Regions from separate parts of the Mesorhizobium sp. M1295 genome, predicted to be linked through region 2. Evidence: riboswitches for the same ligand, from Rfam matches in the RefSeq annotation. Region 2 holds a riboswitch; the other holds the start of a gene.
What was found. A riboswitch is a leader RNA that binds a small molecule or an ion and turns the genes downstream of it on or off. The one in region 2 is predicted to bind S-adenosylmethionine.
Positions count from the first base shown of each region.

Region 1: another riboswitch for S-adenosylmethionine. It lies ahead of metX (homoserine O-acetyltransferase MetX); the one in region 2 lies ahead of NKH29_RS20185 (O-succinylhomoserine sulfhydrylase).

Region 1 is NZ_JAMYLU010000018.1:70,800-86,250, reverse strand. Features, by position in the region: gene gloB (hydroxyacylglutathione hydrolase) at 1-348, opposite strand, end outside; gene NKH29_RS23465 (class I SAM-dependent methyltransferase) at 447-1,217, shown strand; gene NKH29_RS23460 (ABC transporter ATP-binding protein/permease) at 1,348-3,180, shown strand; gene NKH29_RS23455 (DUF1194 domain-containing protein) at 3,257-4,063, shown strand; gene NKH29_RS23450 (RNA polymerase subunit sigma-70) at 4,082-5,107, opposite strand; gene NKH29_RS23445 (SDR family NAD(P)-dependent oxidoreductase) at 5,149-5,895, opposite strand; gene NKH29_RS23440 (DUF1330 domain-containing protein) at 6,131-6,451, shown strand; gene NKH29_RS23435 (hypothetical protein) at 6,536-6,742, opposite strand; gene NKH29_RS23430 (hypothetical protein) at 6,741-6,950, shown strand; gene metW (methionine biosynthesis protein MetW) at 7,013-7,627, opposite strand; gene metX (homoserine O-acetyltransferase MetX) at 7,800-8,969, opposite strand; SAM riboswitch at 9,046-9,123, opposite strand; gene hisC (histidinol-phosphate transaminase) at 9,262-10,371, shown strand; gene NKH29_RS23410 (prephenate/arogenate dehydrogenase family protein) at 10,378-11,313, shown strand; gene NKH29_RS23405 (DUF2125 domain-containing protein) at 11,444-12,445, opposite strand; gene NKH29_RS23400 (gamma-glutamylcyclotransferase) at 12,559-13,092, shown strand; gene NKH29_RS23395 (quinone oxidoreductase family protein) at 13,138-14,118, opposite strand; gene NKH29_RS23390 (aldo/keto reductase) at 14,438-15,385, shown strand.
Region 2 is NZ_JAMYLU010000014.1:153,548-168,998, reverse strand. Features, by position in the region: gene NKH29_RS20200 (Hsp33 family molecular chaperone) at 45-1,055, shown strand; gene apaG (Co2+/Mg2+ efflux facilitator ApaG/CorD) at 1,132-1,524, opposite strand; gene NKH29_RS20190 (ceramide glucosyltransferase) at 1,752-2,906, shown strand; gene NKH29_RS20185 (O-succinylhomoserine sulfhydrylase) at 2,959-4,149, opposite strand; SAM riboswitch at 4,220-4,297, opposite strand; gene NKH29_RS20180 (2'-deoxycytidine 5'-triphosphate deaminase) at 4,433-5,527, shown strand; gene araD1 (AraD1 family protein) at 5,556-6,548, opposite strand; gene mmsB (multiple monosaccharide ABC transporter permease) at 6,732-8,024, opposite strand; gene mmsA (multiple monosaccharide ABC transporter ATP-binding protein) at 8,021-9,553, opposite strand; gene chvE (multiple monosaccharide ABC transporter substrate-binding protein) at 9,653-10,717, opposite strand; gene NKH29_RS20155 (LysR family transcriptional regulator) at 11,035-12,024, shown strand; tRNA gene NKH29_RS20150 (tRNA-Gly) at 12,338-12,411, opposite strand; gene NKH29_RS20145 (DUF6460 domain-containing protein) at 12,544-12,807, shown strand; gene NKH29_RS20140 (histone deacetylase family protein) at 12,812-13,648, opposite strand; gene NKH29_RS20135 (MATE family efflux transporter) at 13,765-15,189, shown strand; gene NKH29_RS20130 (quinone-dependent dihydroorotate dehydrogenase) at 15,193-15,451, opposite strand, start outside.

The sequences.
Region 1 (15,451 bases), on a different contig from region 2:
TGCGGTGTGGCCGGGTGTGGCGATGACCTCGATCCGCTCATCGCCGAGGTGGACGACCGAGCCTTGCTCGACGGTTTCGTCGATGCCGGGAATCTTTGCCTTTTCGGCTTCCGGCCCGACGATGCGCAGCTTGAAACGCTCCTTCAGCGCCAGATTGGCCTCGACGTGGTCGAGATGGTGGTGGGTGGTCAGGATCATCGTCGGTGTCCAGCCGGTGCGCTTGATGGCGGCCAGGATCGGCGCCTCTTCTGGTGCGTCGATGAGCGCCGTCTGGCCGCTTTGGGGGTCATGCACCAGCACGCCGAAATTGTCGCTGCGGCACATGAATTGTTCGATCTCGACCGGCATCATATCTCTCCGTTTACAGGCGCAGACATAGGGCGCCTGCCAGCCGATGTCATCTGCCTTTGTTGAACTTGGACTGCTTCGAAGCTACCGTTCCGCCCATGCATTCAGATATTGTCGACCTCCGTTCCTTCTATTCGACCACGCTCGGGCGCCTGGCCGAACGCTCGATCACCATGGCGCTGTCCTCGCTATGGGCTGTTGTGCCCAACGAGCGGCTGGTCGGCCTCGGCTACACCTTGCCATGGCTGGAGCGCTTCGGCAGCGATGCCGAGCGCGTCTTTGCCTTCATGCCGGCGACGCAGGGCGCGGTGGTCTGGCCGGCGACGGGGCCGACGGCGACCGCCCTGGTCTTCGACGAGGAGCTGCCGCTGGTCGATTCCTGTATCGACCGCATGCTGCTCGTCCATTCGCTCGAACATGTCGAGAACCCGCGCGAGACGCTGAACGAGATCTGGCGGGTGCTGTCGCCGGCCGGCCGTGTCGTCATCGTCGTGCCCAACCGGCGCGGCGTCTGGGCGCGCTTCGAGCATACGCCTTTCGGCAATGGCCGGCCGTTCTCGCGCGGCCAGCTGACCGAATTGCTGCGCGAAGCGAATTTCACGCCGGCGGCGTGGTCCGATGCGCTGTTCTTTCCGCCGTCGCCGCGACGTTTCATGATGCAGTTCCACAATGTGCTGGAGCGTGCCGGCCGGCGCTTCTGGCCGATCTTTTCGGGCGTCATCGTTGTCGAGGCGCAGAAGCGGCTCTATCAGGGCGTCCCGGTGGCGCAGCGCGCCTCCCGCCGCGTCTTCGTGCCGGTTCTCTCGCCGCATGGCGCGCCGACGCTTGGCCGGCTGTCGGGGGCCGAACGTCCGGCGTCGCCAGGATGACGCGTTCGTGATCCGACGCAGGCTTTTTCTCACCTATCTGTCGCGGACGGGTTCGCTGCCCGATTGAAGGCATATGCGGTCGATCCTATGACCGGGGTTTAGCACCGCTTCCGAATGCAAGGATCCACTCATGGCTGATCATCCGGATGTCGAGCCCAGCGCCCAGAAGCTTGCCACGTCGATCGAAGCCAGCAGCCTGCGTGAGCAGCTGGCAACAATCAAATTGGCGCTGACCACCTCGCCAGTGCGAAAACAATTGCTTTGGGCAGCGATCGGCATCGTCGCCGTCATCGTGGCGAGCTCGATCGGGCAGGTTCTGCTCAATCGCTGGAACCAGCCTTTCTACGACGCGCTGGCGCGGCGCGACATGCCGGCTTTCCTGCATCAGCTTCTGGTCTTCGCCGGCATCGCCGGCGGGCTTGTGGTGCTCAATGTCAGCCAGACCTGGCTCGACCAGATGCTTCGCCTGAAGCTGCGCGAGGCGCTGACGCTCGACCTGATCGGCGAATGGATGCGGCCGGCGCGTGCCTTCCGGCTGACCCATGCCGGCGCCATCGGCGTCAATCCCGACCAGCGCCTGCAGCAGGATGCCGGGCATCTCTCCGACCTTTCGACCGGTCTCGGCATCGGCCTGCTGCAGTCCTGCATCCTGCTTGCCTCGTTCGTTGGCGTCTTGTGGTCGCTGTCTTCCGGCTTCGTCTTCCACATAGGCGGCCATTCGCTGGCCATACCCGGTTACATGGTCTGGGCGGCGATCCTCTATGCGGGCACAGCTTCGTGGTTGAGCTGGCTGGTCGGGCGGCCGCTGATCCGCTTCAACAACGATCGCTATACGCGTGAGGCGGAACTGCGCTCCTCGGTGGTTCGCGTCAACGAGAATGTCGATGCCATCGCGCTTGCGCATGGCGAGGCCGATGCCAGGCGCCGGCTCGAATTCGACCTTGGCATGGTGCTGGGCGCCATGCGGCGCATCTACAGCGCCCAGATCAATCTTTCCTGGGTAACCGACACCTATGGCTGGATCACTGTCGTCGCGCCGATCCTCGTCGCTTCCCCGGTCTATTTTGCCGGCGATATCAGCTTTGGCGGCTTGATGATGGCGGTCGGCGCCTTCAACCAGGTCCATTCCTCGCTGCGCTGGTTCATCAACAATATCGGCGGCATCGCCGATTGGCGCGCCACGCTGATGCGGGTCGCCGACTTCCGCATCGCGCTCGGCGACACCGACGCGCTGCACGATACGGAAAGGCGCATTTCGTTCGGCGAAAATCCCGACGGCAGCCTGACATTCGAGAAGCTCGAGATTGCCTCGCCGGACGGATGCACCAAGCTTGCCGAGCCGCATGTCGAAATCCGCGCCGGCGACCGCGTCATGATCACCGGAGATCCGGGCGCCGGCAAGACGCTTTTCTTCCGCGCCATTGCCGGTCTGTGGCCATGGGGCAGCGGCCGGATCGGCATGCCGGCCGGAGAAGCGCCGATCTTCGTTCCGCGTACTCCCTATTTCCCGCTCGGCAGGCTGCGCGAGGTGCTCAACCATTCAGACGGCGCGGCGGAGGCGAGCGATGCCGAGATTTCGGAGGTGCTGGCCGATGTCGGGCTGCAACGCCTGTCGTCCTCGCTCGATCACTCGGCGCGCTGGGAGCGTGAGCTCAGCGACGACGAGCAGCGTCTGCTGGCCTTTGCCAGGCTCGCCTTGCGACGGCCGAAATGGGTGATCATCGACGAGGCGCTGGACGCGTTCGACGGCGCGACGCTGAGGCAAGTGCTGTCGATGCTGGACAAGCGCCTTCCCGACGCCGCGATCCTCAATATCGGCCGCGGCCAGCACAATACCCGCTTCTTCCCGCGAGCGTTGACCATCGTCAAGGATGCCGGCCAACCGCCCCTCAAGCCGGCCCGTGTCAGGGCAGGCGCCATCGAACCGCCCCCGATTATCGCCTCGGCTCGCCGAAAGAAATAGAAGCCAAGCTTTATTTCGCCGCGATCGCGGCGAAAAACTATCGCGATCGTTTCAGATGGGAACGTTCCGATCGGCCATGCTTGACGCTCTCGCCCTGCTCGCCTGCCTTGCCTGTGCCCCGGCAGCACCTGTGGCCGCGCCCGCCAATGCCATTGCCGTCGACGTCGAGCTGGTGCTGGCCGTCGACATCTCGCAGTCGATGGATGAAAGGGAGTTTGCCCTGCAGCGCGCCGGCTATGTCGCGGCGCTGCGCCATCCCGACTTCATCAATGCCGTGCGTGCCGGCTCTTCCGGCCGCATCGCCATCGCCTATTTCGAATGGGCCGGCACCATCCGCGACGATGCGGTCATTGCCTGGCACGTCATCGACAGCAAGGAGAGCGCCAACGCTTTCGCCGACAAGATCGCGGCCCGCCCGTTCAGGAGCTTCCGCGGCACCTCGATTTCCGGTGCCGTGGCCTTCGGCGCCGAGCTTTTCGATGGCACGGCCTTCGTGGCCAAACGCCGCGTCATCGACGTCTCTGGCGATGGCCCAAACAACACCGGCTTGCCGGTCACAACGGCACGCGATGCGGCGCTGGCGAAGGGCATCGTCATCAACGGGTTGCCGATCCTGATCAGCCCGTCACCGACCTTCAGCCATCTCGACCGGTATTATGCCGAATGCGTCACCGGCGGACCGGGCTCGTTCGTGCTACCGATCTACGCGGTTTCCGAATTCGCCACCGCCACTCGCCGCAAACTGATCCTCGAGGTCAGCGGCGTCGAGTATCCCAAGGAGGATCCGAGGACGATCCGCACCGACGCACCGATCGACTGCCTGCAAGGCGAGCGCGACCGGCGGTTTTTCTCCGACCCGTATTTCCCGGAACTCGACCGGTAAGGCTTGCTAGGGGGTAAGCTAGGCCGGTGGCAGACCGAAGGCCGGGAACAGGCTGGGGCCGAGCGGCCCTATGAAGATCGTCAAGGAAGCGATCCCGCCCTCGGCTGGCTCGAACACATGCAGGGAATGGGCCCGCCACGCCGGGTCATCGTGGCTGCGGGAATAGACCCCGACCGCCGGTTGGCCATTGGCCGCGGTGGCCAGCGTGCGGAAGCCGCCGAACCTCGGCCAGACGGTCTCGAAGAAACCGCGGATCGCTTCGCGGCCTTGATACCATTCGCGCCAAGGCGGCATGGTATAGATGGCGTCCTCACGCAGGAGCTCGATCAAACCTTCGAGATTGGCGGCCTGCCAGGCCTGCATGTAACGTTCGAGCAGCAGGCCTTCTTCGGCGTTGGGCCGTGATCGGCTGGCCGGCCGTCCGCCAGGATAGCGCGCCGTCAGCGTTGCGCGGGCGCGCTGCAACGCGCTGTTGATCGAAGCCGTCGATCCGCCCAGCAAACGCGCCGTCTCGACGGCCGACCATCCCAGGACGTCGGCAAGCAGCAGCGCGGCGCGCTGCCTGGGCGGCAGATCCTGGATAGCGGCGACGAAGGCGAGCTGGACGGCCTCGCGGCTCTCGTAACGGGCTTCCGGACCTGGCTCGCTGCCGGCAATGTCTGGAAGCTCGGCGTCGGGGTAGGGCTCCAGCCACGCGACGTCAGCTACGGGCCCGCCTATGGCCGCCCCGTGCGACGGCGGCCGTCCGGGTTCCCGGAGAATGCGACGCGCCCTCGACCTCGCCTTGATGGCGTTAAGGCAAGCATTGGTCGCGATCATATAGAGCCAACCGCGAACCGAACCCCGCCCGTCGAACTCCGACCTTGCGCGCCAGGCGCGAAGCAACGTGTCCTGGACGAGGTCGTCGGCCTCGTGCAGCGAACCCATCATGCGATAGCAATGCAGCTTGAGCTCGCGGCGATGCGCGGCCGTGACCTTCTCGAAGGCCAGCCGATCGAGGATCGGCTGGCGTGCCGGTTCCAGAGGTGGTTGAGCGTCTGTCATGCTACTTTCGGGTTCCGGGTCAGGTTTGCATTACGCGCGCCTCAGGCGGCCGGGGCAAGCCCGCTCCCGCTCACCATGAAGGAACTGCCTTGCGGCTGGCCGGTGGCGAGTGCGACCACCGCCCGTCCGACATCGGCCGGCGTCTGCATGTCGGTCATGGCGGCGATGAAGTCCGCCGGCTGGATGCCCATATAGGCCGCGATGCTATCGACGCCGGCCTTGCCCACGCCGGTCTCCGGCATGATCCGCATCGGCGCGAGCGCCATGAAGCGCAGGCCGAGGCCAAGCCGGTCCGACTCCTTCTGGCTATGACCGGCCAGGAACATCTGCATGCGTTTTGCGCCGGCATAGCCGCCGGCATTGGGTGGTCCGCCGGTCAAGGCCGCGCCGCTGGAGATCAGAACGATCCGGGTTCCCGGCTTGAGCGGACGGCGCAGAGCGGCCCGGCAAAACAGGAACGACGCCTTGACGTCGGTGTCCCAATTTGCCGAGAAGGCCTTCCAGTTCTGTTCATGCACCGGCGCGGAAGGGGCCAGCGCACCTGCGCAGATCACCAGCACGTCCGGCTCAAGCGCGGCGAAGACCTTAGCGGGGGCGGAGTCCACCGTCGCATCGATCGCGAGCGTCTTCACGCCGGAGACCTCCCAGGCAAATTGCGCCAGGGCCTGTTTTCCGCGGGCGACCGCCAGCACCGTCGCTTTCTCCTTGAGGGCGACCTCCGCAATGGAGCGGCCGACACCCCGGCTGCCTCCGACGACGACGACATTCTGATTTTGCAACGATCCCATGGATCACCTCTCTGTTCCCGGCCGCCGGACCATCCAGGCGCGCTCATCGATAAGGACAGCGCAGGTGGGCGGAAATCATCGGTGCCAGGCAGAAATATCTTTCAGGTGACGGCAGCGGCGCGCCAGTTTTGTATTCGGTGTCATTACCTCGGGGGTAATCGACCAGCGCGCAACGTCCCGGCAAACTGCTCCCATCAAGCCGGTTGTCCGGCTTTCGACCACAAGGAGTTACACCATGACCGCCTACGCCGTCGCCCATATGCGCCAGGTCACGCCGGGGCCGCAGATCGTCGAGTACCTGCAGAAGATCGATGCCACGCTTGAGCCGTTTGGCGGGCGCTTCATTGTGCATGGCAGCGAGGTGGACGTGGTTGAAAACAATTGGCCGGGGCACCTCGTCATGATCGAGTTTCCAGACATGCAGCAGGCGCGCGGATGGTACCGCTCGCCCGCCTATCAGGAGATCTTGCCGCTGCGCACCGAGAATTCTCAGTCCGATGTGGTCCTTGTCGACGGCGTTGCGCATCCGCACAAGGCCACCGACGTACTTGAATAGGGCAATGATCGGCTACGATCGGCTTCTATGGCGCCGCCATCTGTCCGGCGACACTGAATTTGGATCGCGTCTGCATCGGCAGCTTCACCGCCCCTGCAGCACCTTGATCGCGTTGGACATGTCGCCGTGCGACAATGCAGCCAGATAATCCGAGTAGTTGATCCTCCCGTTCGCGAAGCCGTTCATCAATCGCGTGCAGAACGTGTGTTCCAATCCGGCGTCCGGGACGTTCATGAGCGCGGCGAGGTTTGCCCTTTCAACCTTGCCGAACCGCATCTTGAACTTGGTCATGCACCGCTGGATCGCCTGCCGCTTCAGCGCCGGGCTGCCGCTCAACGCGACTTGTCCATTCTGGAAATCGGTCTTCGATGTCGTACACCCAGAAATCAAAGTGGCCGATATCAAAGCTGTTGCTAATACTAGCGTCTTCATTGCTTCCCCCAAACCAACCCATTTGAGACCTGTTAAAGCAACAAAGAATGCTGGGCAACTTCATTGAATGGAAAACTGAAAATATGGTTTTTTGCGGAGGTCGGAGGTTCGTTGCTTCTGCCTGTTAACCTATCGTTTCAGCAGAAATACCGCCTGCTGGCCGAAAAAGTTCCAGAACCACCACGGCATCGAGAAGCCGATCCGCTGGCCGTTGGCGTCGAGCGCGGTTGCCTTTTCTACCGTCGCGCCCAGCTCGTCGCATAGATTGACGAAATCGCGAATGGTGCAGAAATGGATGTTGGGGGTGTCGTACCAGTAATAGGGCAGGTCCTTGGTCACCGGCATGCGGCCGTTGAAGAGCAGCGAAAAGCGTACCCGCCAGTGGCCGAAATTGGGGAATGAGACGATGGCGCGGTTGCCGATCCGGAGCAGTTCGTCGAGCACCAGCTTCGGATTGCGGGTCGCCTGCAAGGTCTGCGACAAGACGACAAAGTCGAAGCCCTTGTCGGGATAGAATTGGAGGTCCTTGTCGGCATCGCCTTGAATGACCGACAGGCCGCGCGCCACGCATTCGTTGACGCCGCGCTGCGACAGTTCCAGCCCGCGGCCGTCGACCTTCTTGGTCGCCTGCAGCAATTCGAGCAGCAGGCCGTCGCCGGAACCGACGTCCAGCACCCGCGACTGCGGCGGGATGAGATCGGCGACGACTTCGAGGTCGACGCGCTGGGCGCGGTTGACGCTCATTGGCTCGGCTCCTGCCTGGCGCATGGTCCTGATCCGAAAAGTCTGCAACTTTTCGGGGCCATGCGCTGATGCCTGGCGCATGATCCTGATCCGAAAAGTCTGCAACTTTTCAGGGTCATGCGCTGATGCCTGGCACATGGTCCTGATCCGAAAAGCGTGCAACTTTTCGAGGTCATGCGCCGAGCCCTCTAGCCCGGGCCGCCGAGGCGATGAAGCCTTTGATGGCGGCGAACAGTTCCGGCTCGTCGAGCAGGAAGGCGTCGTGGCCGCGGTCGGTCTCGATTTCGACGAACGATACCGAGGCGCCGGCCGCGTTCAGCGCGTGAACGACCGAGCGGCTCTCCTCGGTCGGGAACAGCCAGTCGCTGGTGAAGGAGACCAGGCAAAAACGGGTCTTGGTGCCGGCGAAGGCATCGGCCAGCCGGCCGCCATGGTCGGCGGCGAGATCGAAATAGTCCATCGCCCGGGTCATGTAGAGATAGGAGTTGGCATCGAAGCGATCGACGAAGGTCATGCCCTGATGGCGCAGATAGCTCTCGATCTGGAAGTCGGCATCGAAGCCGAAGGTCAACGCTTCGCGGTCCTGCAGGTTGCGGCCGAACTTGCGGTGCAGCGCTGCTTCCGACAGATAAGTGATGTGGGCGGCCATGCGCGCCACCGCCAGCCCCTTTTCCGGTCGCTTGCCGTGCTCGAAATATTTGCCGCCATGCCAGTCGGGGTCGGCCATCACCGCTTGCCTGCCGACCTCGTGGAAAGCGATGTTCTGCGAGGAATGGCGGGCGCCGGTGGCGATCGGCAGGGCCGAGAAGACGCGCTCGGGATAGCTGGAGGCCCATTGCAGCACCTGCATGCCGCCCATCGAGCCGCCCAGCACGCTGAACAGCTGTTCGATGCCGAAATGCTCGACCAGCATCAGCTGCGCCCGCACCATGTCGCGGATGGTGATGATCGGCAGGTCGAGTCCGTAAGGCTTGGCGGTTGCGGGATTTGTCGAGGCGGGGCCGGTGGAACCGAGGCAGCCGCCGATGACGTTGGACGAGATGACGAAGAAACGGTCGGTATCGATGATCTTGCCGGGGCCGATCAGCACTTCCCACCAGCCCGGCTTGCCGGTCACCGGATTGGTGTTGGCGACATGCTGGTCGCCGGTCAGCGCATGGCAGACGAGGATGGCGTTGGAGCGCGCGTCGTTGAGCGTGCCATAGGTCTGGTAGGCGATCTGGAACGGCGACAGCAGCGTGCCGGCGTCGAGCTTGAGCGGCTTGTCGGCGCCGAAACGCAACACTGGGCTCGACGGCTGGTCGGCCTCGTTGTTGGTTTTTCGAGCGCGCAAAGCGACCATCACATCTCCTTGCCCGGGCTTTAGTTGTCCACCGGTCTGGGCAACAAAAAACCGGCCATGCCTTCGCAAAGCCGGTTACAAGATGCAAACGGCCCTTTAGCAAGTTGTTTAACGTGGCTGCAAGCCGACCGGCCAAATCACCACGGAACTGTCGATGCTCTTCTAGGACTGACGCATGGCTTCGTCAACGGCAAGTTCTTGATCCCGAATTGCCGCCCCTCGACATTCCTGGCCACGGCTTGTATTTCCGCTGCGGCCTCCGGATGGAGGCATCCTCGACGGATTTCATGGAATGAGCCAGACACCGGATCAGACACGTCCAACGCCCCGCGCCGGCATCATGGACATCGAAGCCTATGTGCCCGGCAAGAGCGCGGCGCCGGAAGGTGTCGCCAAAGTCTACAAACTGTCGGCGAACGAGAACCCGCTCGGTCCTTCGCCAAAGGCGATAGAGGCGGCGCGCGCGGTCGCCGACAAGCTCGCGGTCTATCCCGACGGCAGCGCCAGGCGCCTGCGGGAGGCGATCGCCGACGTGCACGGGCTCAATCCGGCGAACATCGTCTGCTCCAACGGTTCCGACGAGATCCTGGGCCTGCTTGCGCAGACCTACCTCGCGCCCGGCGATGAAGCCATCATCACCGAACACGGCTTCATGGTCTACAAGATCTACATCCAGTCGGCCGGTGCCGTCCCGGTAACGGTCAAGGAGACTGATGAACGCGCCGACATCGATGCGATCCTCGCCGCGGTGACGCCGCGTACCAGGATCATCTTCCTTGCCAATCCGAACAACCCGACCGGCACTTACGTGCCGTTCCAGGAGGTGCGCCGCCTGCATGCGGGCCTGCCGCGAAACGTGCTTCTGGTGCTGGATGCCGCCTACGCCGAATATGTCCGGCGCAACGACTATGAAGCTGGCGTCGAGTTGGTGGGCAGCGCGGAAAACGTAGTCATGACCCGCACTTTCTCGAAATTGGGCCTCGGTGGCGCGAGGATCGGCTGGATCTATGCGCCAACGCACGTCATCGACGCGATCAACCGCGTGCGCGGGCCCTTCAACGTCAATGCGACGGCGATCGAGGCAGGCATCGCGGCGATCCGCGACCGGGCTCATATCGAGCGCAGCGTCGCGCATAACGAGACCTGGCTGGCCTGGCTGAGCGAGCAATTGACCGGGCTCGGGCTGCGGGTGACCCCGAGCGTCGGCAATTTCATCCTGATCCACTTTCCCGAGGACAAAAAGCATTCGGCGGCGGCCGCCGACGACTACCTCAGTGCGCGCGGCTACATATTGCGGCGCGTTTCCGCCTACGGTTTTCCCAACGCGCTGCGCATGAGCATCGGCACCGAAGAGGCTAATCGCGGCGTTGTCGCAGCACTCGCGACATTCCTGAAAAGCTAGGGCACCATGACCTCACCGATGTTCGAAAAGATCGCGCTGGTCGGCATCGGCCTGATCGGTTCGTCGCTGGCCCGCGTCATCCGCCGCGAGGGACTTGCCGGCCAAGTCGCCATTTCGACGCGCAGCGAAGCGACGCTGGAGCGGGCGAGCCAACTCGGCCTTGGCGACACCTACACGACAGATGCGAAAGAAGCGGTTCGCGATGCCGATCTGGTCATCGTTTCGGTGCCGGTCGGCTCTTCAGGCACGGTCGCCCAGGAGATCGCACCGGCGCTGAAGAAGGGCGCCATCCTCACCGATGTCGGCTCGACCAAGGCATCGGTGATCGCGCAGATGCAGCCGCATGTGCCTGATGGCGTGCACTTCATCCCCGGCCATCCTTTGGCCGGCACCGAAAAATCGGGACCGGATGCCGGTTTTGCCGAACTGTTCGAGAACCGCTGGTGCATTTTCACGCCGCTGGCCGGCACCGATCCCGTGGCGCTGGAAAAGCTCTCGGAATTCTGGCGCCGCTGCGGCTCCAACATCGACACGATGGACCCGCAGCATCACGACATGACGCTGGCCATCGTTTCGCACCTGCCGCACATCATCGCCTATAACATCGTCGGTACCGCCGACGATTTGGAGTCGGTGACCAAGTCCGAGGTCATCAAATACTCGGCTTCCGGCTTTCGCGACTTCACCCGTCTCGCGGCGTCCGACCCGACCATGTGGCGCGACGTCTGCCTGCACAACAAGGACGCCATCCTCGAAATGCTGGCGCGGTTCTCGGAAGATCTATCCTCGCTGCAGCGGGCGATCCGCTGGGGCGACGGCGAAAAGCTGTTCGACCTGTTCACCCGCACCCGCGCTGTCCGCCGCTCGATTATCGAGGCCGGCCAGGACATCGACGTACCGGATTTCGGCCGCCAGGCAGTCGAACACCCGCCGAAGGGATAAGCCGCGGCAAGCCGATCGCAGGCCGTACCGCCCCAGAACGGTTCATCGTTTCACGGAAACGCCGAACCGGTCTATCTTTTTGTTTGACGCAATCCGGACGGAAAACCGTTCACAATTTCCTGGAATTGCTCTAGTCGAGCGGCTTGATCTTGCCGAGCGGGATGAAGCCGAGCGAGGCCTTGCCCTTGACGATCTTCAGCGGCATCGACGGTGCGTTGCCGAGCAGCGCCAGTCCGGCGAAGCCGGTCTGGATTTCTTTCTTCTGCTCGGGGATGGCGGTGGCGAGGATTGCCGCCACGGCCTTCGGATCATTGAGCTTGATCATCAGGTCGGCATTTATGAGACCATCATTGTCGACCGACAGCGGTCCGGAAACGGTGATGCGCGCAGTTCCGGACGACAGATCGAGCTCGCGGATTTCGACCGCCTGGCCGCGCAGGCTCTTCGGATTTGCCTTGATCAGCGTCACACCGTTCTTCAATGTCACGTCGCCGCTGCCGTCGAGTGGCGGCAAGACGCGCCCGCCGATGGCCTCTGCGTCGATTTCGAGATCGGTGAAATTGCCGGCATAGTCGATGTCCGGGCCGTTTGGGCGCAATTGTCCGGTGGCGGTTCCGGCGCTGAACAGCGAGACAGGATCGGTGTCGTCCGCCGGATCGGTCTGGCCGGACAGGCCTTCTGCCTGCAGCGAGAGGCGCCCCGGCAGCGGCCAGGACAGCTTCATGTCGGCCCGCAGATCATCCCAGTCGATCCACAGCGGCGTCATGCCGGGAACAGAGGTCCTGAGCGGCCCCCTGAACTCGGCGGCAGGCGACAGAAGCCGCGTGATCTGCGTGGCGGCGTTGATTTTGCCTGTCGATGCAGCGACGTTGCGGCTGTCGTCCTCGTAAGCCAGACTGTCGCAGGAAAGGGTGAAGGTGAAGGGATAGCCGCTGACCGCAAGATTGGCGCAGTCGGCCTTGATGCCGTTGTCGTCGAGATCGGCGACCGCCTTTTCGGTTGCGCTCTCGACCAGATCCGCCAGGTAGAACCAGCCGGCGCTGTAGATGCCGAACAGCACGAGGATGAAAGCGGCAAGCCACAACAGGCGGCGACGTTGGCTGGGCGGCGGGCGCTCGTCACTTGACGTCATGCTGCGGCTTTCGTTAACGCGGGTGACACGGGCGGGCTGTCGCTTTCGGCAACAACAGGTAGACGGACTGAAACACCACCGGTGGGGTGGTTCGTCACAATCAGCTTGGCGATATGGGCGATTTTTGGGTTTTTGGCTACGGCTCACTGATCTGGCGGCCGGGATTCGCACATGTCGAGACGCGGCGTGCCCGCCTGCATGGCTATCGCCGTTCGCTCTGCGTCTATTCTTTCGTGCATCGCGGCTCGCGCGAACGGCCGGGCCTGGTGCTCGGCCTCGACCGCGGCGGCTCCTGCATCGGGCTGGCGTTCCGGGTTCCAGGCGAGCTGCGCAACGAGGTCATCACCTATCTGCGCGAACGCGAGCTGGTCACCAACGTCTATCTCGAGCGTGTGCTCAGCGTTCGCCTCGACAAGCGTGAAACGGATGGGGGCGAGACGGTCGAAGCCATCGCCTATGTCGTGGACCGCAGCCATGAGCAATATGCCGGTGCGCTCGACGCCGCCGAGGCAGCAGCCGTCGTTCGCGGCGCCGTCGGCCAGTCGGGGAGGAATGAGGATTACGTGCTCAGCACGCTGGAGCACCTCGAAGCACTGGGTATAAGCGATCGCTGGCTGGAAGAGGTGACAAGACGGGTCGCGACGTAGCTTCTTTGGTCGTTGACCATGATGCTTGCGGCGTCGTGGTCCGGGCTACATCCTGAAAATCTGTTTGCCAAGATCGGCGCGATCCAGGCTGTTTGCCACGGCGAGCTTGAACTCGGTCAACGGGCGGAGACCGCCGACAGGAACGTGGAAGCCGGGCTGGCCGAAGATGTCGATGATCTCGCGTAGCACAGGTCGGTCGGCTTCGACCGGCGGCGAAAAGAAGTAGCGATAGATATTCGCCCTGATCTCGACGCCGCTCAGCAACACATCGAAATTGTGAAGTTCGAAGCGCTCGGCACTCATGCCGCCATTGATCACCATCTGCCCGCCGAGCGCCAGGGTGCGGATCAATTCGCCGCTGACAGGTCCGCCGACATTGTCGATAATCCCGTTCAATCCGGCGCCACCGGTGATATCCATCACAGCTTCCCGGATACCTGCCTTCAAGTCCGAAAGGTCAAGAATGGCGGCGACGCCAAGCGTCTTCAGATCGAAGCTTTGGTGCGAGCGCCGCACCAGAGCGATGACGTTGATGCCGCGTCGTTGGGCGAACTGCATCACCATTGTCGAAATCGACGAATAGCCGGCCGTGACAGCCAACCACTGGCCAGGCCGCACACGGGAATCCACCATCAGATCCCACGCGGTAATGGGGTTCACCATCTGCCCGGCGCGTTCGACCGGATAGCCGGCAGGCAACGGGATCAGCCATTCGGCGGGAATGGCCGCGTACTCGGCCCAACTGCCATAATAGCTGAATGCGACGAGCGTGCCCGGTTCCAGCAAAACGTTCGCGCCAACGGCTTCGGCGATGCCGGCGCCATGGTTTCCCGCGATCTGCTGGGGAAAATGCGGCTTCTTCGGTTCGGGATAGAGGTTCTGGATAAACAGGAAGTCGCCCGGATTGATCGAGGCCGAGACCATCCTGACCAGCACCTCGCCATCGCCGATCCGCGGCATCGGCAGGTCGTCAACGTAGAGCACGTCGCGCGGCGAGCCGATGGCGTCAAATACAATTGCTTTCATGCCGGTCTCCATAACAAACGATCCGGGGCAAACAGTCTGGGCTTGGCCAGACCGTGCCGAAATTTGCGTCGGCGCCGCGGAACTTATGGCTGGCCGGCAAAGGCCAGAATTGGCAGATTTGACAATCTATGTGCTAAACTTGCCAATTTCCTCAGAGGGGCTGGTTTGGAAGCCGGACACGGCGCGGCGGGTCGCGGTTTTGTGAAGCGCCAGCGGGTTGGAAAAGAGGCTATGCGTTTGACGTTGCCATGGCGCGACATAGGTTAGCCCGGTCGGCGGCTCCCACCCGCCCCAGCATGAATCACCATGGAGATCAGCCTTGCAGAAACGTCGTCTCGGTCGCACCGACCTATCCATCGCGCCATTGGTTCTGGGCGGCAATGTGTTCGGCTGGACCGCCGATGAGAAAACCTCGTTCGACTTGCTCGACCGCTTTGTCGACGCCGGTCTCAACGCCATCGACACGGCCGATTCCTATTCGCGCTGGATTGCCGGCCACCAGGGCGGCGAATCCGAAACCATCATCGGCAAATGGATGAAGAGCCGCGGCAACCGCGACAGGGTTGTCGTCATCACCAAGGTCGGTTCGGACATGGGGCAGGGCAAAAGGGATCTGTCCGCCGCCTATATCGAAAAGGCCATTGATGCCTCGCTGAAGCGGCTGCAGGTCGATACCGTCGATCTCTATCTGTCGCACTGGCCCGACCCTGCGACCCCGTATGAGGAAACGCTCGGTGCTTACCAGAAACTGCTCGACAAGGGCAAAATCCGCTATGCCGGCGCTTCCAACCTCGACGCCGCCCAATTGCGCGCCGCACTCGACGTAGCAAGCCTGCGCGGCCTGCCGCGCTACGAGGTGCTGCAGCCGGAATACAACCTCTACGACCGCTCGTTCTTCGATGGTCCGCTGCGTGATCTGTGCGTGGCCGAGGACATCGGCGTCATCACCTATTTCAGCCTCGCCAAAGGGTTTTTGAGCGGCAAGTACCGCAGCGAAGCCGATCTCGGCAAAAGCCCGCGCGGCGGCGGTGTGAAAGGGTATCTCAACGCGCGTGGCATGCGCATTCTCTCAGCGCTCGACGCCGTGTCGGCCAGACATTCGGCCAAGCCGGCGGAAGCGGCGCTGGCCTGGGTCATGGCGCGCCCCGGCGTCACCGCTCCGATCGCCAGCGCGACGACGCTCGGCCAGCTCGACAGCCTGGTGCGTGCGGCGTCGTTGCAGCTCAGTCCGGACGATATCGCCGAGCTCGACAAGGCCAGCGCATAGCCGCGCACGATCGTTCAAGACCCGCACCGCTGCCTTGCCTACCGTCCTACATCGTCACAGGATGCC
Region 2 (15,451 bases):
CATGCGCCCCGGAGGGCGGCATCGCCGCGCCCCGGAGCTTTGTCATGTTGGAAACTCGTCAATTGGCTGAACATCAACCCAAGCTCGGCGAGTTCGGCTACGCCGGCGACGACCATGTCGTGCCGTTTGAGGTCGGCCCGCTCGACGTGCGCGGCCGTACCGTCCAGCTCGGGCCGATGCTCGACGCTATTCTCAGCCGCCACGAGTATCCCGAGCCGGTGGCACGACTACTGGCCGAAGCCTGTGTGCTGACCGTCCTGCTCGGAACTTCGTTGAAGTTCGAGGGCAAGTTCATTCTGCAGACCCGCACCGACGGGCCGGTCGATATGCTGGTCGCGGATTTCTCCACGCCGCACGCGCTGCGCGCCTATGCCCGCTTCGATGCCGACCGGCTGGAGGCTTTGACGGCTGCCGGCGAGACGTCGCCGCAGACGCTGCTCGGCAGCGGCGTCCTGGCGCTGACAATCGACCAGGGCGCCCACACGCAACGCTACCAGGGCATCGTCCAGCTCGACGGCGTCACGCTGGAAGAAGCCGCACGCACCTATTTCCGCCAATCGGAGCAGATTCCGACCGACCTACGGCTTTCGGTGGCCAAGCTTCTGACGCCCGGCGTCGGCGGTGCCCGCGAGCAATGGCGCGCCGGTGGCCTGCTGGCACAATTCCTGCCGCAGTCGCCGGAACGCATGCGCGTACCCGACCTTCCCGGGGGCGACGGCGATCCGCGTGAGGAAATCCACGACCCGACCGACAATTCCTGGCAGGAACTGCTGGCGCTGCTTGGTACCATTGAACCGACCGAGCTGATCGATCCGACTATCGGCGCCGAGCGGCTGCTTTACCGGCTGTTCCACGAGCATGGTGTCCGCGTCTTCGGCGGCGTGCCGGTCGCCGACCAGTGCTCATGCTCGAGGGAGAAGATCCGCGGCATCCTCGAGGGTTTTTCCGCCGAGGAGATCAGAGACAGCACCGAGGATGGTAGCATTCACGTCGCCTGCGAATTCTGCTCGAAGCAATATGACTTCGACCCGGCGGAATTTGCAGCGGCTCAATAACGAGCGTCAGTGCGGCTGCCTTCGCAGAACTTGGGTTCCTCGCCCCGCAAGGCGGGAAGAGGAATCAAAGTGAACGTCAATTGACGGTGCGCCGCGTGCCTGGCAAATCGAGTGAGAAGGCGGGGATGGCGACGTCGAAGGTCTCGCCCCGCTTGTTGCGCATTGTGTAGTGCCCGACCATGATGCCGGACGGGGTCGAGAGCGGGCATCCAGACGTATACTGATAGCTGTCGCCGGGGTTGAGTCCCGGTTGCTCGCCGACGACCCCGGGGCCGCGCACTTCCTCGACCTTGCCGGTGCCGTCGGTAATGTGCCAGTAGCGCGACAGAAGCTGCACGAACTCGTCCGACTGATTGTCGATGGTCACCTGGTAGCCCCAGACATAGCGGTTTTGCGGCGGGTCGGAGTGATCCTCCAGATAGAACGGCCTGACCTGCACTTCGATGTTGCGGGTGACGGCGCTGTACATAAACTGCTCCAAAGCAATGTAGATGGAACTTTCGACGCTCAGCGCAGTTTGATCAACGATGCGCGTCATCTCCTTGCCCGACTCAAGCGCAGGTGCCGAAAAACAATGTCATTTAAGTGACACATGACAATGATGGTGTGCAGGCTTGTGCCGGGCGACTCGGTGTTCTGTCGAATTGTTGAAAACGGCCGTCAGGCGGCCGGCATTTCTGGAGTGACCAGATCTCGATGGAACCGACATTCGCAGCCGCCCTCTTTTCCATAGCTCTCCTTCTTTCAAATCTCGCCAGCATCCTGTTAGCTTCGCTGAAGCTGAAGCGAGCAGCCAGGATCGCATCGCCCGCCGCCACCGTGCTACCGGTATCGATCGTCGTCCCGGCGCGCGGCGTCGAGCCGTTTACCGAGGAGACGCTGGAGCGCGCCTTCTCACTCGACTGGCCGCGCTACGAACTCATCTTCTGCGTCGCCCATGCCGACGACCCCGTGGTCAAGTCGATCACCGCTGCAATGGCGCGTTTTCCGGCTATACGCGCCCGGCTGCTCGTCGGCGACGACCGCATCAGCGGCAATCCGAAACTCAACAATTGCGTGAAGGGTTGGGAAGCGGCGCTTTATCGCTGGGTCATCCTTGCCGATTCCAACGTGCTTATGCCGAGCGATTATGTCCAGCAGCTGATGGCGGCATGGCGGCCCGACACCGGCCTCGTCTGCTCGACACCGATCGGCTCGCGGCCTGAAGGGTTTTGGGGGGAGGTCGAATGCGCCTTTCTCAACACGCTGCAGGCACGCTGGCAGTACGCTGGAGAGGCGCTCGGCCTTGGCTTCGCCCAGGGCAAGAGCATGTTGTGGAACAAGTCGATGCTTGACGCCAATGGCGGCATCCGCGCACTGGCCGCCGAGATTGCCGAGGACGCCGCCGCGACCAAGCTGGTCAACCGGCTCGGACTGCGGGTCAATCTTGTCGCTTCGCCGTTCGAACAGCCGCTCGGCCGGCGCACGCTTGGCGAGATCTGGTCTCGGCAGGCGCGTTGGGCGCGGCTGCGCCGCGTCACCTTCGCGCTGTTCTTCGCCCCCGAGATCCTGATCGGCGCGGCGCCGCCGCTGGTGCTTGCGCTGATCGCGGCGGCTGACGCCGGCGTCAGCCTGCCGGCAACCGCCATCGCCGTGCTGGTCGCGGCCTACCTGCCGGAATGTGCCCTGGCCTGGGTCAAAGGATGGCACCTGTCGCTGCGCACCATCTTGGCAATGATGGTTCGCGACTGCATGCTGCCGGCGATATGGGCGCGCGGCTGGCTGAGCGGCGCCGTCGACTGGCGCGGCAACGTTATGACCATCCAGACCAAGGCCGTCGCGGAGCTGGAAGAGACCCCGTCCGGCGCCTGACCGGCACGTCCGGCGCGGGCTGTACGAACCCGCTCGCCCTGTTCGGCCAGCCTTATCCGGCAGCTCTCAGCGCTTGCTCGATATCTTCGAGCAGATCGTCGGTATCTTCCAGGCCGACGGAAAGCCTGAGCGTTCCCGGTCCGATGCCGAGCTCGGCGCGGGCCTCATCGGTCAAATTCTTGTGCGTGGTCGTCGCCGGATGGGTGATCAAGCTCTTGGCGTCGCCGAGATTGTTGGAAATCAGCACGATGTCGAGCGCGTTCTGGAAAGCAAAGGCCGCCTGCTTGCCGCCCTTCACATCCAGGCAGATCAGCGTCGAACCACCCGACATCTGCTTCTTGACCACGGCCGCTTGCGGGTGGTCGGCACGGCCGGGATAGATGACGCGGGCGATTTGCGGGCGCTCGGCGAGCAAATCCGCGATGCGGCCGGCACTTTCCGTCTGCTGGCGTACGCGCAGCGGCAGCGTCTCCAGGCCTTTCAGCAGGGTCCAGGCATTGAAGGGCGAGAGGCTGGGGCCGGTGTGGCGGAAATAGTCATGCAGGTTCTCGTCGATCCATTTTTTGTCCGACAAGATAACGCCTCCAAGGCAGCGCCCTTGGCCGTCAATATGCTTGGTGGCCGAATAGACGACGATATGGGCGCCGAGCTGCAAGGGTTTCTGCTGCAAGGGCGTGGCGAAGACATTGTCGACGATCAGCCTGGCGCCAATCGAGTTGGCAAGTGCCGCGACGGCGGCGATGTCGACCACCTCCAGCGTTGGGTTGGTCGGGCTTTCCAGGAAGAACAGTTTGGTGTTCGGCTTGACCGCCTGTTCCCAATTGGCGATGTCAGTGCCATCGACCAGCGTTGCCTCGATGCCGTATTTCGGCGCCAGCGTCTCGACCACCCAGCGGCAGGAGCCGAACAATGCGCGCGCCGCCACGATATGGTCGCCCGCCTTGGCGCTGCACAGCAATGCTGCCGTCACCGCCGCCATGCCGGACGCCGTGGCGCGCGCGTCCTCGGCGCCTTCCAGCGCGCACATACGCTTTTCGAACATGTCGACCGTCGGATTGGCATAGCGCGAATAGATGAAGCCCGGCTCCTCACCCTTGAAGCGCGCTTCCGCTGCTTGCGCCGTCTCGTAGACATAGCCTTGGGTGAGATACATCGCCTCAGAGGTCTCGCCGAAGCCGGAACGCAGCGTCCCGGCATGCACGAGTGCGGTCTGAGGCTTCCAGTCGCGCTTCTTGGTCATCATTCTATCCAAACACCAAAAATGGTCCAAACAACAAAAAACCGGTCGCGAAAGTCGCAACCGGTCCATATGGCCTTGCGGCCCGACGGTCCTTTAGCGACTTGTTTAACGTGGCTGCAAGCCGACCGGCCAAATCACCACGGGATAACGAGCTTTAGACCCGCGCCACGCTTGCGTCAATTGCCGGCATGATTAAGAGGGTTGTACCAAGCAGGTGCCAAAGGCGTCCAGTGTCGGACCTGCGGCAGAACAAGACCTCGCCCGGCGTTCGAACGGAGCCAGACCCTTGCGGCAGACAGGCATTCTTCCCGATCAGGATATTTCCGCGCTGTTCCAGACGGGCGCGCTGAAATCGCCGCGCGCGCTCGATGCCGACCAGATCCAGCCGGCCAGCCTTGACCTCAGGCTCGGCGACAAGGCCTGGCGCGTGCGTGCTTCCTTCTTGCCCGGCCCCGACCACAGAGTTGTCGACAAGCTCGACCGGCTGAAGTTGCACGAGATCAACCTCGCCGAAGGTGCCGTGCTCGAAACCGGCTGCGTCTACATCGTGCCACTGCTCGAAAGCCTGGCGCTGCCCGCGCATATTTCGGCTTCGGCCAACCCGAAGAGCTCGACCGGGCGGCTCGACATCTTCACTCGGGTAATGACCGACCGCGGCCACGAGTTCGACAAGATCGCCGCCGGCTATGAAGGCCCGCTCTATCTGGAGGTCAGCCCGCGCACCTTCCCGATCGTCGTGCGCACCGGCTCGCGGCTGTCGCAGATCAGGTTCCGCACCGGCAATGCGCTTTTGTCGGAAAGCGAACTGCACGACCTGCATCGCGCCGAGATGCTGGTCGCCACCGAGCCGCCCAACATCTCAGGCGGCGGCATCGCGTTGTCGATCGACCTCGACGGTGACAAGGACGGGCTGGTCGGCTATCGCGGCAAGCACCACACCGGCTTGGTCGACGTCGACAAGCGCGCCGCGCAGGATGTCGTCGATTTCTGGGAGCCGCTCTACAAGAGCGGTGCCGGCGAGCTGGTGCTCGATCCGGACGAATTCTATATCCTGGTGTCACGCGAGGCGGTGCATGTGCCGCCGCTCTACGCCGCCGAAATGACGCCCTTCGATCCGTTGGTCGGCGAGTTTCGCGTCCATTATGCCGGTTTCTTCGACCCCGGTTTCGGCCATTCGGCGTCGGGCGGCACCGGCAGCCGGGCGGTGCTCGAGGTGCGTAGCCACGAAGTGCCGTTCATTCTCGACCATGGCCAGATCGTCGGGCGGCTGGTCTACGAGCACATGCTGAAACGGCCGCAGGCACTCTACGGCACCGATCTCGGCTCCAACTATCAGGCGCAGGGCCTAAAACTGTCCAAGCATTTCCGCGCGGCGCGCTGAGCTTCCCCTTACTTGCGGCTATGCCGGCTCAAAGCGCCTTCACCGCCACCTTCACCGGCTGCTCGATTTCGAGCGGATTGCGCAGCGGCAGGCCGAAATCCTTCGCCTCGATTTCGAACACGTCGCCGGCCTCCGTCCTGATGCCGTCGGCGAAGGACAGCGTCGCCGTGCCGAACATGTGCACATGCACGTCGCCCGGCTGGCGGAAGGCCGAGTATTTGAAGTGGTGATGCTCGAGATTGCCAATGGTGTGCGACATGTTCGCCTCGCCCGACAGGAACGGCTTTTCCCAAAGCAGCTTGCCGTGGCGCAGGATGCGTGAAGCGCCGCGAATGTCGGACGGCAGGTCGCCGATCAGGATCTCCGGCCCGAACGAGGCGTTGCGCAGTTTCGAATGGGCGAGGAAGAGATAATTCACGCGCTCGGTGACGTGGTCGGAAAACTCGTTCGACAGCGTGAAGCCGACGCGGAACGGGGCGCCGTCGTCGCCGATCACATAGATTCCGGCGATTTCCGGCTCCTCGCCGGCATCCTGGGCGAAGGCGGGCGACATGAGCGCCGCGCCGGGCGCCACTGCCATGGTACCGTTGCCCTTGTAGAACCATTCGGGCTGCACGCCGATCTGGCCCTTCGCCGGCTTGCCGCCCTCCAGCCCCATGCGGAACATCTTCATGGAATCGGTCAGCTGTTCCTCGCCGCCATCGCTGAGCTTCTTGTGCATGGAATCGCGGGTCGCGGCGGAGCCGAGATGCGTCAGCCCGGTGCCGGTGAGATGGAGATGCGCCGGATCGGGATGGTTGATCGGCGACAGCAGCCGTCCCTTCTTGTAGGCTGCGTCGAGATCGACGGTTTCGCCGAAGCCCTTGCGCTCGATCAGGGCGACAAGCCCGGTGCCGGTGCGCGCGGCTTCCATCGCCAGCGAATAGACGCTGCGGGCGCCGTTGATGACGCGGGTCTTGCCGCCGTTGCGGGCAACGACGCGGATCGTCTCGGCGTCGTCGAGGATCTGTGAGATCAGCATGGTAACCCTCTCTGAATTGCGGCCTGCCTTCTTGGCAAACCCTGCCCGGCGCGGCTCGGACCCTGTCCACGCCGCGGTTGAAATTCTTCGTCCGGATTGCGCTCGCGGGTCAGGTCCCTCGGGGGACTTCTTCGCGCCGCCCGGCAGCGCCGCGATGTGACCCGTATGCCTCCTGGTTGCCTCTCAAGCCTTGTTCTTGTTGTAGACGTCGAAGACGACGGCGCCGAGCAGCACCAGGCCTTTGACCACCTGCTGCCAATCGACATTGACGCCCATGATCGACATGCCGTTGTTCATGACGCCCATGATGAAACCGCCGACCACCGCGCCGATGACCTGGCCGACGCCGCCCATCGCCGAAGCGCCACCAATGAACACCGCGGCGATGACGTCGAGTTCGCTGCCGAGGCCCGCCGCCGGCACCGCCTGTCCCAAGCGCGCCGCGATAATCAGGCCGCCGAGTGCCGACAGCACGCCCATGTTGATGAACACCATCAACGTCAGCCGTTCGGTCTTGATGCCCGATAGCTGCGCTGCCTTGGCATTGCCGCCCATCGCATAGATGCGGCGGCCGATCGTCATGCGTTTGGTAACGAAGACGAACAACGCGATCAGCACGCCCATCACCATGAGAACGATGGGCAGGCCCCTATAGGTGGCGAATTGGTAGACCAGAAACAGCGCCAGCCCGCTGATCACCAGGGTCTTGACGACGAACAGCGAGAAAGGCTCGGCTTCGTAGCCATGCCGCTCGCGGGTGCGCCGCGCCCTGAGCCCGAAATAGGCATAGGCGAGCACGGCGGCGAGGCCGATCACGATAGTCGTCAGGTGCAGCGTCAGGCCGCTGCCGACAATGGTTTTGCCGGCGGCGTTCACGGTCGGTGGTATCAGCGTCAATGGGCCGATCAGGTCCGGAATGAAGCCGGAACTCAGCGCCTTGAAGCCGACTGGAAGCGGCCCCACGGAAGACCCGCCACCCAGCAACGCCTGACAGATGCCGCGGAAGATCAGCATGCCCGCCAGCGTGACGATAAAGCTCGGTATTCGGTGATAGGCAATCCAGTAGCCTTGTGCCGCGCCGATCGCGCCACCCACGATCAGGCAGACGATCGACACCACCAGCGGATTGCTCAATGGGCCAAGCGGCCAGATAACCATCATCATCGCCGCCAGTGCGCCGATGAAGCCGGCGACTGAGCCGACGCTGAGATCGATATGGCCCGAAACGATCACCAGAAGCATGCCCAGCGCCATCACGATGATGAAGCTGTTCTGCTGCACGAGATTGCTGAGGTTCACCGGCTTGAACAGCGTTCCGGACGTGGTGAACTGGAAGAACACCATGATTGCGATCAACGCCAGCACCAACCCGTATTCGCGCAGATTGGTGACCAGCGCCGAGACGGCAATGCGAGGTGCCTGTTGTATATCCTGGGCGACGCCGGTTTGCGGCCCGGGAGCGCTTTCGGTGCTCATGATGCTTTCCCTTCTCCACGGACGATGGCGCGCATGATCTTTTCCTGGCTGGCGTCGCTCGCCGCCATTTCGCCGACGATGCGTCCTTCGTTCATGACGTAGATGCGGTCGGTGATGCCGAGCAGTTCGGGCATTTCCGACGAGATGACGATGATTGCCTTACCCTCGGAGGCGAGACGCGCGATGATCGTATAGATTTCATATTTGGCGCCGACATCGATACCGCGTGTCGGCTCGTCGAGGATCAGCACTTCCGGATTGGCGAACAGCCATTTCGACAGCACCACCTTCTGCTGATTGCCGCCAGAAAGGTTGCCGGTCATCTGGTAGACGCTTGAGGCGCGGATATTGGTCCTGCCGCGATAATCGTTGGCGACGGAAAGCTCGCGCAAATCGTCGATCACGCCATGGCGCGAGACGCCGGGCAGGTTGGCCAGCGTGATGTTATGCTTGATATGGTCGATCAAGTTGAGACCGTAGGTCTTGCGGTCCTCCGTAACATAGGCGATGCCGTGTTCCACCGCCTTGCTCACCGAAGAGACATCGATCGGCTTGCCGTTAAGGAACACCTCGCCCGTGATGCGACGGCCATAGGACCGGCCGAACAGGCTCATGGCAAACTCGGTCCGGCCGGCGCCCATCAGCCCGGCAATGCCGACCACCTCGCCCTTGCGGGCGTTGAGGTTGATGCCCTTGATGACCTGCCGCTCGGCATGGATGGGATGGTAGACCGACCAGTTTTTCACTTCGAGAACGGTCTCACCGATCTTCGGCTCTCGCGGCGGGTAGCGGTCGTCGAGCGAACGGCCGACCATCGAGGTGATGATGCGGTCCTCCGAGATGTCCTTCTTGGCCAACGTCTCGATGGTCCGGCCGTCACGGATGATCGTGACCTTGTCGGCGACCCGGTTCACCTCGTTGAGCTTGTGGGAGATCAGGATCGAAGTGATGCCCTGCCGCTTGAATTCGAGCAGCAGATCGAGCAGCGCCTGGCTGTCCTTTTCGGACAGGCTCGCCGTCGGCTCGTCCAGAATGAGCAGCTTCACTTCCTTGCTGAGCGCCTTGGCGATCTCGACCAGCTGCTGCTTGCCGACGCCGATATTGGTGATCAGCGTGTTGGGGTCTTCCTTGAGGCCGACCTTCTTGAGCAGGGCGCTGGTGCGCGTCTCGTTGGCATTCCAGTCGATGACGCCGTATTTGGCCTGCTCGTTGCCGAGAAATATGTTTTCGGCGATAGACAGCATCGGCACCAGCGCAAGCTCCTGGTGGATGATGACGATGCCCTTGCGCTCGCTGTCATGGATGCCTTTGAAATGGCACTCATCGCCGCGATAGATGATCTGGCCGTCATAGGTGCCGGACGGATACACACCCGACAGCACCTTCATCAGCGTCGACTTGCCGGCGCCGTTCTCGCCGACCACGGCATGGATCTCGCCTTCCTCGACCATGAGCTTGACGTTCGACAGCGCCTTGACGCCTGGAAACGTCTTGGTGATGTCGCGCATCTCCAAAATCGTCGATGCCATTGAGAATACCACTCCTGCGAGGTCCGCAAACAATACCGGGCTGGCTCGCCAACGAAAAGGGGCCCTGCCTGCGCAGGACCCCAGGCTTTGTAACCGCGATTACTTCAGTTCTTCGGCCTTGATGTAGCCGGAGTCGACCACCAGGGCCTGGTAGTTCGACTTGTCGACGTCATGCGGCGTCAACAGGATCGAGGGAACGACCTTGACGTCGTTGTTGTAGGTCGTGGTGTCGAGGCCTTCCGGCTTGCCGCCCGAGAGCACCTTGTCGACGAGTTCGACCGTCGCCTTGGCGAGTTCGCGGGTGTCCTTGAACACGGTCGAATACTGTTCGCCGGCAATGATCGCCTTGACCGAAGCGGTCTCGGCGTCCTGTCCGGTGACGATCGGCCATGGCTGATCGGCAGTGCCGTAGCCTACGGCACGCAGCGAAGCGATGATGCCGCGCGACAGGCCGTCATAGGGCGAGAGCACGCCATCGACGCGGCTGCCGTCCGAGTAGTTGGCGGAGAGCAGATTGTCCATGCGGGCCTGGGCGGTTGCCGCCAGCCAGCGCAGCGTGCCGACCTTGTCCATGCCCATCTGGCCGGACTTCACGACGAGGGTCTTGTCGTCGATCAGCGGCTGAAGAACCGACATGGCGCCGTTATAGAAGAAGAACGCATTGTTGTCGTCCGGCGAACCGCCGAACAGCTCGATGTTGAACGGGCCTTTCTTCTCGGGATAGCCGAGGCCCTTGAGCAGCGATTTGGCCTGGATGACGCCGACGCCGAAATTGTCGAAGGTGGTGTAGTAGTCGACATTTGGCGTCTTCTTGATCAGGCGGTCGTAAGCGACGACGACGACGCCGGCGTCATTCGCCTTCTGCAGCGCATCGCCCATCGTGGTGCCGTCGATCGAAGCGATGATCAGCGCCTTCGGGCCTTTGGTGATTTCGTTTTCCAGCTGGCTGAGCTGGTTCGGAATGTCGTCCTGCGCGTATTGCAGGTCGACAGTGTAGCCCAGAGCCTCGAGCTGGGACTTGACGGCGTCGCCGTCGTTGATCCAGCGCTGCGAGGTCTTGGTGGGCATCAGCACGCCGACCAGGCCTTCGCCCGCTTGCGCCGGCAGCGTCATAGCCGCGATGCCTAGGGCCGCGACGGCGGCCAGTGTCTTGATAATCTTCACATTAACTCTCCCTGGTTGATGGACGCGTACCCTTGGGTTTCGTGGGCCGCGCAATCGTGCAGGAGCGCCAAACGCGCCGCTGCCGTCAATCGATCTCCGGTATCCTCCCAATCGGCCCCGAAACTCTGGTTTCAATCGATACGAGTTTTCCCTCGTCACCGACCGTCAAGTCTCAGGACGCGCGAAGGGTGTGTCGCTTTGCCATAACTGTCAAATGCGATCTTTGATGGTTGCTATATCGAGACTGATATGGCTTAGGCTAGTGACGACGCTGCCGGATCCAGCTGGGGCGCCGGGCGTAGGAGTAGGGAAAAATCATGGCGGCGCTGCGAAACCCTGGCGGAATATCAGCCGGTTACGATGAAATCCCGGGTGATGGCGGAACCTTGCTGCGCAGCGGCTTGAGCCTGCGTCACATGCGCATGATCGCAGCCCTCGACGAGCACGGGCGGGTGAGTGCCGCGGCCCAGGTCATGAACATCTCGCAGCCGGCGGCTTCGCGCATGATCGCCGAGATGGAGGCGGTGCTCGACGTCAAGCTCTGCGAAAGGCTGCCGCGCGGCATCACGCTGACGCCCTATGGCAAGGCATTGGCACGGCGCGCGCGATCGATCCTGCTCGAGATGCGCGAGGTCGACCGCGAGATCTTCGAGCTCAAGGCGGGCAAGGGCGGCTCGGTGTTCCTAGGCGCGGTCACGGCACCGGCGATCGAGCTGGCGGTGCCGGCGATCCGCGAGATCCGGCGCCTCTATCCGCGCATCGAAATCACCATGCAGGTCGAGACCTCGAACGTGCTGGCGCGCGAGCTGATCGCCTCTCGGCACGATTTCATCATCGCCCGCATCCCCGACGACCTCAATCCGCGGCTGTTCGAGGCCCGCGTCATCGGCGTCGAGAAGGCCTGCCTGATCGTGCGCCGCGGCCACCCGCTGACCAAGGGCAAGGCAGTGCGGTTGGAAGACACCGCCGCCTATGACTGGGTTTTCCAGTCGGGCGGCTCGCCGCTGCGCCAAGCCATGGAAAGCAACTTTTTGAACCGCAACATCGCGCTGCCGGATCGCATCCTCAACACCAGCTCGCTGTTACTGACTCTGGTCATGGTCGCGCAATCCGACGCGATCGCGCCGGTGTCGATCCAAGTCGCGAAGTTCATTCAGAACCCCGAAGGGCTCGACGGCGCCATCGACGTCGTCCAGACCGAGTTCGACATCGAGGTCAGGCCCTACAGCCTGATCACGGTAAAGAACCGCGCGCTGTCGCCGGCGGCCAAGATGCTGCACGATTTTATTTTGCGGGAGGTGGGCTGAGGATTGGAGCGGGTAGCGGGGCGCATCCCGTGGCCGGCCAGACGACCAGACAGGCCCACCAGCAGCGGCGCCGATGCACGTCGGCCACAACTGCTGCGTGATGCTCAAAAAAAGCCCGCCAGCAGAAGCCAGCGGGCCAAGGGTAGACATTCCGGTTGGGGTCATTCGAGGCCCCGCCGACCCTCAATGTGAGATATTCGACGAACTGGCACATCGGCCAAACAGATGAAGGACGGCCAGCAGCTGTAAAACTGCCTGTAAAGCCGCAAGTTTTCAACATCGCCAACTCAGGCGCAACCCGTGTGGCAAAAGCTGGAGCGGGTAGCGGGAATCGAACCCGCGCGTTCAGCTTGGGAAGCTGACAAGCTACCATTACATCATACCCGCGCTGGTTCCTCCGATATCATGGCCCGGCGCCGATGCGCAATCCGGTTTGAGGGCTCGGCTTGATGCCGGGCGGTCAACTGCGTATTTCTGGGCATGTGCCCGAATCGCGGCACCCGACTGTGGAGACAGGCCTTGTCCGCACTGAACCGCTTTCTCGGCGATACGCCGCTCCGGGTGATCTTGAAGCTGCTTGTGGTGTCGTTCCTCGTCGGCCTGGTCATGAATGCCTTCGGCTGGTCGCCGATGGACGTGCTCTACGGCATCCGCAAATTCTTCATCGACCTGTGGAATTTGGGCTTCCACGCCATCGACCGCTTCCTCGGCTACATCCTGCTCGGCGCCGCGATCGTCGTGCCGGCCTTCATCCTGCTCAGGATTGCCAACTACCGGAAGTGACTTTTCAGGCGTAGGCAGCAGCCACCTCGAACAGGATGGCGTGGCGTGCGGCAAGTGCTGCGACATCCGTTGAATAGCCGCCGCCGATAACCCCGCACACCGGGACGCCTAGCGTGCGGAAATGGCGGATCACCATATCGTCGCGGGCGCGCAGCCCGTCATCCGTGAGCGACAGTCTGCCGAGCCGGTCCTCGGCATGGACGTCGACGCCGGCATTGTAGAAGACGAGATTCCAGCGCGCTCGCGCCGACAGCTCCGGCAGGATGGCGCCCAGCCGCTCCAGATAGGCTGCATCGCCGGTGCCGTCGGGCAGGGCGACGTCGAGGTTGGAGGCGATCTTGCGCGCGGGGTAGTTGCGGTCGCCATGCATGGAGAAGGTGAACACGCGCGGCTCGTCGTTCAGGATATCCGCCGTGCCGTCGCCCTGATGCACGTCGAGGTCGACGACCAGGATGTTTTGGGCGGCACCTTCGGCGAGCAGCACCAGCGCGGCAACGGCCACGTCGTTGAAGGTGCAGAAGCCGGCGCCTTGCGCGCGCCGCGCGTGATGACTGCCGCCGGCCGTGTTGCAAGCGATTCCGTTCAGCAAAGCCAGCCGCGCCGCCAGCACCGTGCCGGCCGTGGCGAGCTGCGCCCTCAGCGAAACCCGCGGTCCCACGGGAAAGCCGATCTCGCGCTCGATCCTCACCGGCACGTCGCAGGCAAGCACCTGGTCGACATAGTCTGCAGCGTGGGCAAGCTTCAGCCATGATGGCCGCGCCGCCGCTGGCATGTTGAGCGCTTCGGGCCGCGCCAGGCCGCGTGTCCGCAAGGCTTCCATTAGCAGCGGATATTTGCTCATCGGGAAGCGATGGTTGACGGCGAAGCCGGCGTCGTAGTCGGGATGATGAACGATCTGCAAGGGCGTGGGACGGCCGGTGCGCCAGAGGCGGGTTTCGGTTGACCATACCGGGATGGATGGTTGCGCGAGGTCCGCAAATTGGGGCACATCGGCTAGCCGATCAAGCCGCAACAGGAAGCGACACGCGTTTGGAGCAGGCTTTACCCACCGAAGCCCACGTCACCGAAGCCAGGGCTTTCGTGGTCACCAACCGTTCGGTGCTCGCCATCGCCGTGCCGATGACGCTTGCCTATCTGACGACGCCGTTGCTCGGAATTGTCGACACGGCGGTGGTCGGACAGTTCGGCGACGCCGCCCTTCTCGGCGGCCTGGCGGCCGGCGCCCTGATCTTCGACGTCGTCTTCACCACCTTCAACTTCCTGCGCTCCGGCACCACCGGCCTCGTCGCCCAGGCCTTCGGGCGCGGCGATGCGCTGGAGGAGCAGGCGGTGTTCTGGCGCGCCGTGCTGATCGCGGTCGTCGCCGGCATCGTGTTTGCCGCACTTGCGCCCCTGGTTTCGGCTGCCGGGCAATGGTTCATCGGCGCCGAGCCGCGCGTCGGCGCGGCGATGGACGTCTATATCCGCATCAGGATGCTCGCAGCACCGTTCTCGCTTATCAATTACGCCATCCTTGGTTATGTGCTGGGGCGCGGCGAGGGCGGGCTAGGGCTGATGCTGCAATTGATACTGAACGGCATTAACATCGCCCTCTGCTTCCTGCTTGGCCTGGAGCTTGGCTGGGGTGTTGCCGGCGTCGCCTGGGCGACGCTCACCGGCGAATTCGTCGCCATGCTGCTTGGTCTCGCCATCGTCGGCCGGCGCTTCTGGGCCGCACCCAGGCTGCCACGCCATCGCGTGCTCGATCTGGCGGCATTCCTGCGCATGATGTCGCTCAATCGCGATATCATGATCCGCTCCTTCTCACTGCTCGCCGCCTTCGCGCTGTTCACCCGCCAGGGCGCGCAGTTCGGCACTCTGACGCTGGCCGCCAATGCCGTGCTGATGAACCTCTTCCTGGTTGCCGGCTATTTCCTCGATGGATTCGCCACCGCCGCCGAACAGCTCGCCGGGCGCGCCATCGGCGCCCGTGCCGCCACGGCGTTTGACCAGGCGGTGCGGCTGACGCTGTTCTGGGGGCTCGGTCTGGCCGGCGCTGCGACGCTCTTCTTGTTGCTGGAGGGCACGGATCTGATCGCCCTGATCACGACCTCGACAGACGTCCGCGCCATTGCCGACATCTACCTGCCGTGGGCGGCGTTCGCTGCGCTCAGCGGCGCGCTGGCCTTCGAGATGGACGGGGTGTTCATCGGCGCGACATGGTCGCGCGACATGCGCAACATGATGCTGTTGTCGTTCCTGGCGTTCAGCGCCGCGTTGGTGATCCTGGCACCGGCGTTCGGCAATCACGGCCTGTGGGCCGCGCTGCACGTGTTCCTGCTGGTGCGCGGCTTTAGCCTGCTCGCTATATTGCGGCTGCGGGTGCGCACGGCCTTTAACTGATCGCTAAAGCGGTTTCGTCGCCCAGTGATCGAGGCGGCTGTCGCGAAGCTCGCGCAGCGATTTCAGCCCTTGACTGTCCATGAAACGGACCATGCCGGAAAGAATGCGCCCCGGCAGCGCCGGCCCGGCATAGATCATGCCGGTATAGAGCTGGACGAGATCGGCGCCGGCACGGATCTTTTCCAGCGCCGTCTCGGCGGAATCGACGCCACCGACGCCGATGATGGCGGAATCCGGGCCAAGCAGTTTTCGCATCCTTGCC